Regions from separate parts of the Hydrogenoanaerobacterium saccharovorans genome, predicted to be linked through region 1. Evidence: predicted binding sites of a transcription regulator. Region 1 holds the regulator's gene; each other region holds the start of a gene.

Region 1 (3,188 bases):
ACGGTTTTATCCGTCCTCTTTTTCTTCGGTCTGCTCACTGGTGCCAACATAAATTTCTTCTGTAACCTGCTGTGCTGCCTGTAATTGTTCAATTACATTGGTTATCTTGTTAAACAGCACGTTGTACATTTTTTCGTAGTTTGGCATATACTATCACCTCAATTCGAATATTGTATACATAATACTATATAATATATTGCAATGCAATATAAGGTTTGAAATTGTAATACATTGTAATATATAGTAGAGATGGTGATAAAGATGGGAATTGAAAAAAAGAACTTTACATTTCGTTTAAACGAAGAACTTGTAGATAAGTTAAGACTTTGTGCAAAAAATGAAAACAGAAACCTTTCTAATATGGTTGAGACGATTCTTATAAACTATATAGAACAAAAATTTCCTGACGATAATGGAAAGAACTAATAATTATGATTATGCACACAGAATGCGAGCTTTGCGTGAAGATAAAGATCTAAAGCAAATACAAATTGCAGAGTTGCTCCATGTTGGTCAAAAAACCTACTCTGATTATGAGACACGCAAAATACGTATTCCTTTAGAAAGCATGATAAAATTAGCAAAGTTCTATAACGTAGATTTAAATTATATCTGCGGAATCAGCAGCGAAAAAAGAAACTACCCCTTAGAATAATAATTGGATTAGCAGTCAGATGAATGACTGCTATTTTTTTGTAAATAATTTATGAAGTCGCTTGACAAAAGCAGATTTCCGTGTAAAATAATAGTTGTTAGCACTCGAAAGATAAGAGTGCTAAAACCAATTCAGAGGTGATAAGCTGTGGAGATTGACCAAAGAAAATTGAAGATACTTGCAGCTATCGTCGAGAACTACATTCGTACCGGCGAACCAATCGGCAGCAAAACATTGGCGCAGATGCTTGAATTTCAGGTATCTCCCGCCACCATCCGCAACGAGATGTCTGCGCTGTTCGATATGGGGCTGCTTGAACAGCCGCATACTTCTGCGGGCAGAGTCCCTTCGCACCTTGGCTACAGGGTGTATATCAATCAGCTAATGCACTGTAAGCCCCTGACAGAAGAAGAGCGTGACGAAATTGATGCACTGTTTAATGTAAAAGACCCTGACCCCGACCGCTTGCTAGAGGATGCAGCCAATGCGTTGGCGCATTTTACCAACTGTGCTACCATCTCCACTACCATTACACCCAAGCATGTCACCGTACGCCGTATCGAGATTGTGCCTGTAGACCGCCGTACCGTGGTTATGTTGGTGGTGGCGTCCAACGGCGTGATTAAAAATAAGGTGTCGCGCGTAGACTATAATTTGAACCGCGAAATCATCGAGTTCTTTAACAAGTTTGCAAACAACCGTTTTGGCGGGCGCTCGATGGACGAAATTTCTACGATGTATGTCAGTTCGGTAGCGGTTGCGCTGGGCGAATACTCCCGTGTGTTTACCCCGCTGCTGGCAGGTATTTACGAGCTTTGCAAGGCGATTAATGACGGCCAGTATTTTGCAAGCGGCGAAACAAATCTTCTAGGCTATAAAGAATTTGACGCTGTGGCACACGATTTACTTACTACCATAGGCGACCGTGATAAAATTACCGAGATACTCCCCTTTCAAAAAGAGGGTGTTCAGATTTCGATCGGTAAAGAAAACCCGATTTCGGAGCTCACCGATTCTTCGGTGGTGGTTGCTACCTACAAAATAGGCAAAGACAGCTGTGGTGCAATTGGTGTGGTCGGCCCTGTTCGGCTGAACTATCAAAAGTTAATACCGCATCTGGAATACTTTGCGAAGACATTAGGAAAACTGTTATCAGATACCCTTGAAAACGAAGATTAATGGCATAAAAACAGCGGGGCATCCCGCTGAATACCAAAAGCGGAAACCCGCTGCTGAGAGGAGACAAAAAAGTGTCTGCAAAAAAAGCAAAAGAAACTGCACCGCAGGCTGAAGAGGTTCAGGCGGACGAAGTAAAAACAGAGGCAGTTAACACAGAAGAAGCTGTTGCGGAAGAAACTGCTGCTCAACAAGAAGTAAGTGAGGTTGATTTGCTGAAAACGCAGCTGGAAGAAATGAGCGACAAGCTGATGCGAACCCTTGCCGAGTACGACAACTACCGCAAACGTTCGCAAAAAGAACGCCTTGAGATTTACCCCGAGGCGGTTGCACAAACGGTAACCAAATTTTTACCGATATTGGATAACTTCGACCGCGCTATGGAAAGCGAATGCGCCGATGCAGAGTTTAAAAAAGGCGTAGAAATGATACTGACATCATTTAAAGAATGCCTGAAAGCGCTGAATGTAGAAGAAATTGAGGCGGAAGGCAAAGAGTTCGACCCCAACCTGCACAATGCCGTAATGCATATCGAGAGTGAAACCCTCGGTGAAAACATAATTGCGGCAGTATTCCAAAAAGGCTATAAAATTGGCGACAAGGTATTGCGCCACGCCATGGTTCAGGTAGCCAACTAACAAAGAGCTTTGCTCATAAGTATAAATAATTACGAAACACCGGCGGTGTATACCGCATTAAAACTTGGGCGCACAGCGCCGACTATTGGAGGAATCATTTATGGGAAAAATCATTGGCATTGACTTAGGTACAACAAACTCTTGCGTAGCCGTTATGGAAGGCGGCGAGGCGGTTGTTATTGCAAACGCCGAGGGCGCACGCACCACGCCGTCTGTAGTGGCATTTGCAAAAACCGGCGAAAGAATGATTGGTCAGGTTGCAAAACGTCAGGCTGTTACCAACCACGAGCGCACCATCAGTTCGATTAAAAGACATATGGGCTCCGACTACAAAGTACACATCGACGATAAAACTTACACCCCGCAAGAAATTTCTGCAATGATTCTGCAAAAATTAAAGGCAGATGCAGAGGCTTATCTGGGCGAAAAGGTAACCGAGGCAGTTATCACTGTTCCCGCATACTTTACCGATGCGCAGAGACAGGCAACCAAAGACGCAGGCAAAATTGCAGGCCTTGATGTAAAACGTATCATCAACGAGCCTACCGCTGCGGCACTGGCTTACGGTGTAGATAAAGAAAATGATCAAAAAATAATGGTATACGACCTTGGCGGCGGTACTTTCGACGTTTCCATCATCGAGATGGGCGACGGTGTACAAGAGGTTCTTGCTACCGCAGGCAACAACAAGCTGGGCGGTGACGACTTTGACGAGCGCG
Region 2 (3,188 bases), on a different contig from region 1:
CAAAGTTTTCATAAGGAGGATAAAAGGATATGGAAGCAATTGCTACTAAAAAAATTACCGCAAAAAGTATTAAATCTTTTATGCTAAACAATGCCATTATTATTTTAATGGTGCTCATAGCATTTTATGTAGGTTTTAGAAAAGACAATTTCTTTTCGGCAAATAACTTTGTAAACCTCATTATGAACGTTGCTCCTCGTTTTATTATTGCGTTGGGTGTTTCTGGATGCCTTATTACAAAAGGCACCGACCTTTCGGCAGGCCGTATTGCAGGTTTAGCTGCCTGCATTGCAGCTACATTGTTGCAAAAACCGGATTACTCGGATAAGTTTTTTCACAACTTACCTGATATGCCGGTATGGTTGGTGTTAATACTTGTTCTGATTGTTTCCGGTATATTTGGCGCCATAAACGGCTCGGTTATTTCGTTTCTTAAAGTACCGCCATTTATTGCAACACTCGGTATGCAAACTCTGGTATATGGTATTTGTCTGGTATATACGGGAGCCAAACCGATTGGCGGGTTTAAAAAGAGTTTTACCGATGTAGCAAATGGTAAATTATTTGATATTAAATTTTTACCTTACTTGCTGTTTGTAGCGCTTGGATGCGGCCTGTTTATGTGGTTTTTGTACAACAAAACCCGTCATGGTAAATATATGTATGCAATTGGCGGTAACGAAAATGCCGCAGAGGTTGCAGGTGTTAATACCAGTAAAACCAAAATTGCTATTTATACACTCGCTGCACTGCTTTACGGTCTTGGTGGCTTTTTGCTGGCTGCTAAATCGGGCGGTACCAGTGTTAACATGGGTATGGGCTACGAGTTGGAAGCAATTGCAGGTTGTACCATCGGTGGTGTTTCCACCAATGGTGGTGTTGGTAGAGTTTCAGGTATCCTTGTAGGTGTACTTGTATTCGAGATTCTTAAAATATCCATGCAGTTCTTGGGTGTACCAACCGACTATACCTACATTGTACAGGGTCTTGTTATTATCGTTGCGGTTGCCCTCGACTTGAGAAAATACCTCGCGAAAAAATAAGACTGAAAGGCGGCAGCGGCATATGCAAGAGAATATCCCTGTACCTGAAAAGCAGAGTAACAACAATGATGTAACACAACCAAAGCCCGAGCAAAAAAATGCAAAAGAAAAATTGTACGATAAAATTCCTGTAACGGTGCATACATTGGATATCATCATCAAACTGCTGATTGCAGCGATTGTTGTAACTGTAATTCTGGGCATGGTTGCCGGAAGAACCGCTTAGTTGCAAAATAAAAAGCCTTACATTTCTTTTTGAAATGTAAGGCTTTTTTTACGTTGTACTGGTTAGCTGTGTAAAACGCGGCTACAAGCAAAGGTTGTGCAAATGCTGTACGATGCTATGCGCTGCCGCTTTGGCAGCACACTGAATTGCTGAGATTTAAAAAGCTGTAAAGCTTTTTAAATGCGAAATAGTATTACCGATAGGTTCTGGGGTTGTTGTCCTCAAAATCAATAAAAACATCTTTTTTAAAAGTGAGTTTTCCTTCTGCTCCAACCTGTACTGAATCGTAAAATGAGCGGTTGACAATTAAAGAAAGATTTTTATTTGCAACTTGAAAGTTTACGATACAGTCTGTGTGAAAAGAATCATCATCGTTGCCCCGCGGCTGATGGGCAACGGCTTTTTTATCCAATATTTTCGCTTGTGCCACTTGTTCTTTAGCGCCCCTCTTGCGTAGAAACAGCCAAACAACTACTGCAATCGCGCCAATTATTAAAATCCATGTAAAAGGGCTCATAAAAAGCATCTCCATTCTAAGAATAATAATATTATTATTTTAACATGCTCTGCTTAAAAATGTTAGCATTTTTCCAGAAAATCATGCGGTTTAATAAATATTAACAATTTATACTTGTTTTTTTTGATATCTTGCGCTATTATAATGTTAGCACTCTATGTCATTGAGTGCTAACATTATATAAAATGATTCATGACTATAAAAAGGAGTGGTCGCATGAATGCTCAAAAATTTACGCAAAAATCTTTAGAGGCGTTGCAGAACGCACAGAATTTGGCAATTGAAAATCAAAATATGCAAATAGAACAAGAGCACCTCATCTATGCGCTTGTCGAGCAAGAAAGCGGACTCATTCCGCAGCTGCTGAAAAAGATGAATATAGATGCACAAAATTTTGCGCAATCGGTAAAAGCAGAAATTAACAAACTGCCGGGCGTAACCGGTTCAGGGCGCAAGAGCGGAGAAATCTATATATCGCACGAGGTGGATACAGCCCTTGTTGCGGCGGAGAAAACAGCCGATAAGATGAAAGATGAGTTTGTCTCGGTGGAACATATTTTTCTCGCAGTTTTAGAAAAACCGAACAATGCGATGCGCAAAGTGTTCAGTGCATACAATCTGGATAAAAACAAATTTCTTTCCGTATTGCAAACGGTACGAGGTAACACCAGAGTTACCAGTGATACCCCCGAAGATACTTACGACGTACTAGCAAAATACGGGCAGGATTTGGTTGAACTTGCAAAAAACCATAAACTTGACCCTGTCATCGGGCGAGACAGCGAAATCCGTAATGTTATTCGTATTCTTTCGCGTAAAACCAAAAACAACCCCGTGCTGATTGGTGAGCCGGGCGTTGGCAAAACCGCTATTGCCGAAGGGCTGGCGTTGCGTATTGTTCGCGGTGACGTGCCCAACTCATTAAAAAACCGCAAAATATTCTCGCTAGATATGGGTGCACTGATTGCCGGTGCGAAATTCCGCGGCGAATTTGAAGAACGTCTGAAAGCGGTATTGGGCGAAATCAAAAAGAGCGAGGGCAAAATCATCTTATTTATCGATGAACTGCACACCATTGTTGGTGCGGGCAAAACCGATGGTGCAATGGATGCGGGCAACATCTTAAAACCAATGCTTGCGCGCGGTGAGCTGCATTGTATTGGTGCCACCACGCTCAACGAGTACCGCCAGTATATCGAAAAAGATGCTGCGTTGGAGCGTCGTTTTCAACCGGTACTCGTGACCGAGCCGACCGTGGAGGATACCATTTCTATACTGCGCGGGCTGAAAGAGCGCTACGAAGTGTTCCACGGTGTTAAGATTCAAGACCAGGCGCTCATTGCTGCAGCTACGCTTTCTAATCGCTATATCTCCGACCGTTTTCTGCCGGATAAGGCGATTG
Region 3 (3,188 bases), on a different contig from region 1:
GACAAACAGGATGCGTTTTTAGACGTTGTGAAAGGGAAACTGCTGTTACTTTATCGCCCAATGCCTCTTTCATCAAAGCAAGCAGGTCTTTGTTATCTTCTGTCTGCTTCTTTGCCGCTTCTTTTTCCTCTTCGCTTTCAAGGTTTAAGTCACTGCTAGCGGCAGACTTAAACTCTTTACCGTCATATTCATGCATCATGGTAAGTGCAAATTCATCCACATCATCGGTGAGATAGAGTATTTCATAGCCTTTATCTTTGAGCAATTCAATTTGCGGCAGGTGATCAATACGCTCAACTGTTTCACCGGATGCATAGTAGATATTCTTCTGGTCCTCTTTCATTCTGCCGATGTATTCCGCAATGGTGACCAGCTTTTTCTCGCTGGAGGAATAGAACAGCAGCAAATCTTTGAGCAAATCTTTTTTCGCACCGTATTCGCTGTATACGCCGTATTTTAGCTGCAACCCAAAGTTTTTAAAGAATGCCTCGTATTTATCACGCTCACCGTTGAGCATAGCAAGCAGTTCGCTTTTAATTTTCTTTTCGAGCCTGCCCTCAATAATTTTAAGCTGTCTGTCGTGTTGCAGCATCTCACGCGAGATGTTGAGACTTAAATCTTGCGAATCAACCAAGCCGCGCACAAAGCTGAAGCAATCCGGCAGCAGGTCGGCACACTTGTCCATAATCATTACGCCGCTGGCATAAAGCTGCAAACCCTTTTCGTAATCGCGTGTGTAATAATTGTAGGGTGCGCGCGCAGGAATGAACAGCAACGCGTTGTAGGTTGCACTGCCCTCGGTACTGCTGTGGATAACCTTGGCGGGGTCTTCAAAATCATAGAACTTCTCTTTATAAAAGTTGTTGTACTCTTCCGCAGTAATTTCGCTCTTGTTTTTCTTCCACAACGGCACCATACTGTTGAGGGTTTCTACCTCGGTGTAGGTTTCGGTTTCGTTTTCTTCTCCTCCCTCTTTGGGGCGGCGTTTTTCAACTTCCATCTTTATAGGGTAACGGATATAATCGGAGTATTTGCGGACGATTTGCTGTAAGCGATAAGATTCCAGAAATTCATCGTAGTTTTCTTCATCTTTATTCGTCTTCACAGTGAGGATAACATCGGTGCCATGTCCTTCTTTTTCACAGGGTTCAATCGTGTAACCGTCTACACCATGCGACTCCCAGCAGTATGCTTCGTCGCTGCCACACACCTTACTGATTACTTTAACGCAGTCTGCTACCATAAATGCAGAATAAAAGCCAACACCGAATTGGCCAATAATGTCAATATCGTCTTTATTCTCTTTATCGGCATTTTCTTTTTTAAATGCCAAAGATCCGCTTTTGGCGATAGTACCAAGGTTCTGTTCAAGTTCTTCTTTCGTCATACCGCAGCCGTTATCGCTCAGTGTGATTGTACGTGCAGCTTTATCCACAGAAAGATTTATGGCGAAATCATCGCGCGATAAGCCTGTGCTGCCATCGCTGAGCGATTTATAGTATAGCTTATCGATTGCATCGCTTGCGTTGGAAATGAGTTCGCGCAGAAATATTTCGCGGTGGGTATAAATTGAATTGATCATTAAATCCAGCAGACGTTTTGATTCTGCTTTAAATTGTTTTGTAGCCATTGCAATTCCACCTTCGATGTATTTTGGCACTCATTGTGCCAGAGTGCTAATAATACTATAGTACAAACTCTGCCAAAAATCAAGAGAGATTATTGCAGTTTACAGATTTTTAAAAATTGAATTCGTAACTATATCATAAAACAAAAAGGGCAGAACAATTCTGCCCTTTTCTCAACAATATTTTAATTACATTATTTGTTTTAAGCAACAACTATTCTTCAATCAGTTTGCTCAATTTGCCGGTATGGTACAAGTAAAGGCGGTGCAAAGGGCGGGTAGAAGCTACGTAAAGCAGCTTTCTGTCATCCTCCGTCACATAAGCATCACTGTCTGTACCGTAAACAAAAGCCGCATCGAACTCTAGCCCCTTCGCCATGTAAATAGGCAGAATATAAGTTCCCAACCCAATATCCTCGGTATATTCGCCTACAAGACGAAGGTCGGCTTTATCTGAAATACGATGGTACAGTTCATGTGCCTGCGCAAAACTTTTGCACAACACCGCCAATGAACCAAAGCCTTGCTCTTTGCATATCGCAATGTCGTTAAGCAGTTGCGCATCCAGTTCGGGCACAGTTTTCGCCGAGCGTATCTCCGGTTCTTGTTCATGACGGTCAAAACTTTGCTGCCGCGTGTCACTATCGATAAAACGGCGGCTGAATTCGCTGATTTCGGTTGAACAGCGAAAGCTTTTATTCATAGTGGCGAGCGTATTTTTACGTTTACCCAAAATGCTCTTGATTTCTTCGTACAGCGTAAAATCTGCCTGTTTTGCAATCGTCTGATTCACATCACCCAATATGGTGTAGCGGGCGTTTGGCAAGATAGTGCTCAAAATCCTGTAGTGCATAGAGTAATAATCTTGCGCCTCATCGATAACCACCTGTTTGATGTTACTGTGGGGTTTAACACCCAGCATTTTTACTTGCAGGTAAAGCAGTGCCATTCCTTCGGCATAACCTACTGCATTACTGCGCAGGTTTTTACTTATAAAGTCTAGCAGCTCATCGATATGTTCGGGGAGCTTAATCTCACCTGCAATTCGGCAAAACAATTCTTTATCTGCAACCAATTCTTTGTAGACAGACAGAACATTTATACGTGTGAATGTTCTGATTTTATGTGCAAGCACAGTAATCTCTTTAATGGATAAAAGCCTAGCCTGCGCTTTTACCTCAAATTGGTGCTCAGGGTGGTCAAGAACAAACTTCTCTAGCTGTGCAAGCCTGGTCTTTTTGGCTTTGTGCAGTTTTTCAAATAATTTTTCTTCAATAATACGCAGGCGTTTTGCCACAGGCATGTTCACCCTGCTGTGCAGCAATTCTTCACGCAGTGCCTGCCGCGTTACAAGGCATTTACCCCCGTAATAAATGTCGGGAATATCAAGTAAACTGCGTTCATAATAAGCGATAAAGCGGTTTAAAATTTCACAAAAATCAGACGAGAGTTGGAACTCCAACGATTCTTTCAGCAATGCTTGCTGTTTTTTGTCTCCGTCCGAGACCAATTGTTCCAGTATACTGTTGCGGCTTTTGATTGTAATATGGGTGCCGAAATA
Region 4 (3,188 bases), on a different contig from region 1:
CTTAATGCATAAACAAAGTAGTTGATGCCGAGAGAATCGTGTTTTGCTATTTCCAAAAAAACATCACCAAAAGTGCATAAAATCAATGCAATAATAGTAAAAACAAAATAACTTAAATTGCCGTTGCCTGCCCAATGTGCCAGTATTGCAATTGCAATAAACACCGCGCTGGTAAATGCTTTTAAAACGACTCTGGTAAGCAATCGGCAGCGATATACTGAGTAAATGTAAAAACTTAAACTGATAAGCATCAGCGGCAGAAGCAGATAGGTAACCACGATTAATGCTCCTCTCGATGGCTAATTTGTTTAATTTTAGGTAAATTAAAACTAAAATATACACTTGCAAGGCGAAATATAATCACAAATGCAATACAGATATAACCGGTGACAAGCTGCCCCGCAAAGCGATACAATGCCCAAAACAGCAATGCCCCTGTCAGCGATGCTGTTGCATAGATTTCTTTACGAAAAATAGTGGGGACGCGGCTGCACAAAACATCGCGTATTACACCGCCGCCTACCGCGGTGATAACTGCCACAAAAACAAAAGCCAGCAAATTATAGTGCGATGCAATTGCCTTCATGCACGTATCCACCGTGAATACAGCAAGACCGATTGCATCCATAATAGTGATGATAAACGTCCATTTATGATAGTTTTTAAGAAAAATTACTAGAGTTGCGGCGATCAAAATAATAAAAAACGAGCGGTAACTCGAAAAAAACACAGGTACACCCCGGCTCATCACCACATCGCGCGTAATACCTCCGCCCATAGCAGTAATGATTGCAAGTGTATATATCCCGAATAAATCCATATTCTTTTGAATAGCCACATATGCGCCCGACATGGCAAATGCAAATACCCCAATACTTTCAAGAACCGTCAATACACCCATAATTTTTTCCATCCTTCAAAAAACCTACTTCTATTTCATCACATAAACAAGAAAAATGCAATATGATTTGTTGCGCGGACAAGAATTTTTCATAGTATTGAAGCATAGCTATCGTAGTATTGCTGCAGCTACCTTGCTGTATTGAGCAGGTAAGGCGTATTTTTTTGCATACAAGCATTGATTTCTGGCAGAAACGCTAGCAATTTTTACAAATATGTTAACTTTTATAGATTTTTATTAAAAATTAAAAATATCTATTGCAATTTTAGAAAAAATGATTAGAATAGTATTTAGCACTCCAATATAAAGAGTGCTAAACAAATTGTCTAAAAAATATTTATATAATTGGAGGAGTAAAAAATGACAATCAAACCTCTTGCAGACAGAGTTGTAATCAAAATGGTTGAGGCAGAAGAAACCACAAAAAGCGGTATCATTCTTGCCGGCGCAGCAAAAGAGAAACCACAGGTGGCTGAGGTTGTAGCAGTTGGCCCGGGCGGAGTTGTTGACGGCAAAGAAGTAAAAATGTACCTAAAAGTTGGCGATAAGGTTCTCATGAGTAAATATTCCGGCACCGAGGTAAAAATTGACGGCAACGAGTATACTATTCTTCGTCAAGACGATATCCTTGCAATTGTAGAATAAGCATACAAATTAACGTAAACATTTAGGGCTAAACCCCTATTTTACCACAAACAAAATGCGAAACGCACAACACACTAACATTATTAGGAGGAATTTACTATGGCAAAAAAGATTATTTACGGTGAAGAAGCCAGAAAAGCGCTTCAGGCCGGTATTGATAAGCTTTCTGATACCGTCAAAATAACAATTGGCCCCAAAGGACGTAACGTTGTTCTTGACAAAAAATTCGGCGCACCCCTTATTACCAATGATGGTGTAACCATTGCCAAAGAGATTGAACTGGAAGATGCATACGAAAATATGGGCGCACAGCTTGTGAAAGAGGTTGCTACCAAAACCAACGATGCTGCCGGTGACGGTACCACAACCGCAACACTGCTTGCACAGGCATTGGTACGTGAGGGTATGAAAAACGTTGCTGCCGGTGCAAACCCCATGATCGTTAAAAAAGGTATGGCAAAAGCAGTGGAAGCTGCAGTTGCATCTGTAATTGAAAACTCGAAAATGGTTTCGGGCTCGGCAGATATTGCAAGAGTTGCTACCGTTTCTTGCGGAGATGAAACAATCGGAACCCTTATCAGCGAGGCTATGGACAAGGTGTCTGCCGACGGCGTTATCACCATTGAAGAATCTAAAACGGCAGAGACCTACAGCGAAGTTGTTGAGGGTATGCAGTTTGACCGCGGTTATGTTTCCCCCTACATGGTTACCGATACCGAGAAGATGGAAGCTGTTATCGATGATGCTCTCATCCTCATCACAGATAAAAAAATCTCTGCAATTCAAGAGATTCTCCCTCTGCTTGAGCAAATTGTACAGTCCGGTAAAAAACTGGTTATTATCGCCGAGGATATTGAGGGGGAAGCACTTACCACTTTGCTCGTAAACAGATTGCGCGGTACCTTTACATGCGTTGCTGTAAAAGCCCCCGGCTTTGGCGACAGACGTAAAGAGATGCTCCGTGATATTGCTACACTGACAGGCGGTCAGGTTATCAGCGAAGAGTTGGGTCTTGACCTCAAAGAAACCACTATGGATCAGCTTGGACGTGCACGTCAGGTTAAAGTTCAAAAAGAGAACACCATCATTGTGGGCGGTGCAGGCGATTCGAACGAAATCAAAGCCCGCGTTGCACAAATTCGTGCTCAAATCGAAACCACAACGTCTGAATTTGATAAAGAGAAGCTGCAAGAGCGCCTTGCAAAATTGGCAGGCGGCGTAGCAGTTATCAAAGTAGGTGCTGCTACCGAAATTGAAATGAAAGAGAAAAAACTCCGCATAGAGGATGCTTTGGCTGCAACAAAAGCTGCAGTGGAAGAGGGCATCGTTGCAGGCGGCGGCGTAGCACTGATTAACGCAATTCCTGCTGTTGAGAAAATCCTCAACAACTGCGAGGGCGACGAAAAAACAGGTGTTAGAATTGTTGCCAAAGCGTTGGAAGAGCCTATTCGCCAAATTGCTGTTAACGCAGGTGTTGACGGCTCGGTGATCATTGATAAAATTAAACGTTCCCGCAAGGTTGGTTACGGCTACGATGTTTACAAAGAATTGTACTGTGATATGATTCCTGCCGGCATCGTTGACCCAACCAAGGTAACACGTTCTGCTTTGCAAAATGCTGCATCGGTTGCTTCGATGGTTC

The links. Region 1 encodes HrcA, which represses chaperone genes, less so after heat shock. Its sites were predicted from a motif close to TGTTAGCACTCNNNNNNNNNGAGTGCTAACA; they were not measured.
Region 2: a site for HrcA is predicted at 1,932-1,962, ahead of clpB (ATP-dependent chaperone ClpB). Genes of this name have one in related genera too.
Region 3: a site for HrcA is predicted at 1,652-1,682, ahead of htpG (molecular chaperone HtpG). Genes of this name have one in related genera too.
Region 4: a site for HrcA is predicted at 1,190-1,220, ahead of EDD70_RS09500 (co-chaperone GroES). Genes of this name have one in related genera too.

The regions. Positions count from the first base shown of each region.
Region 1 is NZ_RKRD01000002.1:82,542-85,729, forward strand. Features, by position in the region: gene EDD70_RS14940 (hypothetical protein) at 7-147, opposite strand; gene EDD70_RS14945 (hypothetical protein) at 262-426, shown strand; gene EDD70_RS10455 (helix-turn-helix domain-containing protein) at 449-655, shown strand; gene hrcA (heat-inducible transcriptional repressor HrcA) at 803-1,834, shown strand; gene grpE (nucleotide exchange factor GrpE) at 1,906-2,469, shown strand; gene dnaK (molecular chaperone DnaK) at 2,570-3,188, shown strand, end outside.
Region 2 is NZ_RKRD01000001.1:738,832-742,019, forward strand. Features, by position in the region: gene EDD70_RS03400 (sugar ABC transporter ATP-binding protein) at 1-14, shown strand, start outside; gene EDD70_RS03405 (galactose/methyl galactoside ABC transporter permease MglC) at 30-1,043, shown strand; gene EDD70_RS03410 (hypothetical protein) at 1,066-1,269, shown strand; gene EDD70_RS03415 (DUF2500 family protein) at 1,463-1,786, opposite strand; gene clpB (ATP-dependent chaperone ClpB) at 2,003-3,188, shown strand, end outside.
Region 3 is NZ_RKRD01000001.1:891,570-894,757, reverse strand. Features, by position in the region: gene htpG (molecular chaperone HtpG) at 1-1,630, opposite strand, end outside; gene EDD70_RS04150 (HelD family protein) at 1,842-3,188, opposite strand, start outside.
Region 4 is NZ_RKRD01000001.1:2,040,978-2,044,165, reverse strand. Features, by position in the region: gene EDD70_RS09510 (lysoplasmalogenase family protein) at 1-278, opposite strand, end outside; gene EDD70_RS09505 (trimeric intracellular cation channel family protein) at 281-901, opposite strand; gene EDD70_RS09500 (co-chaperone GroES) at 1,262-1,546, shown strand; gene groL (chaperonin GroEL) at 1,646-3,188, shown strand, end outside.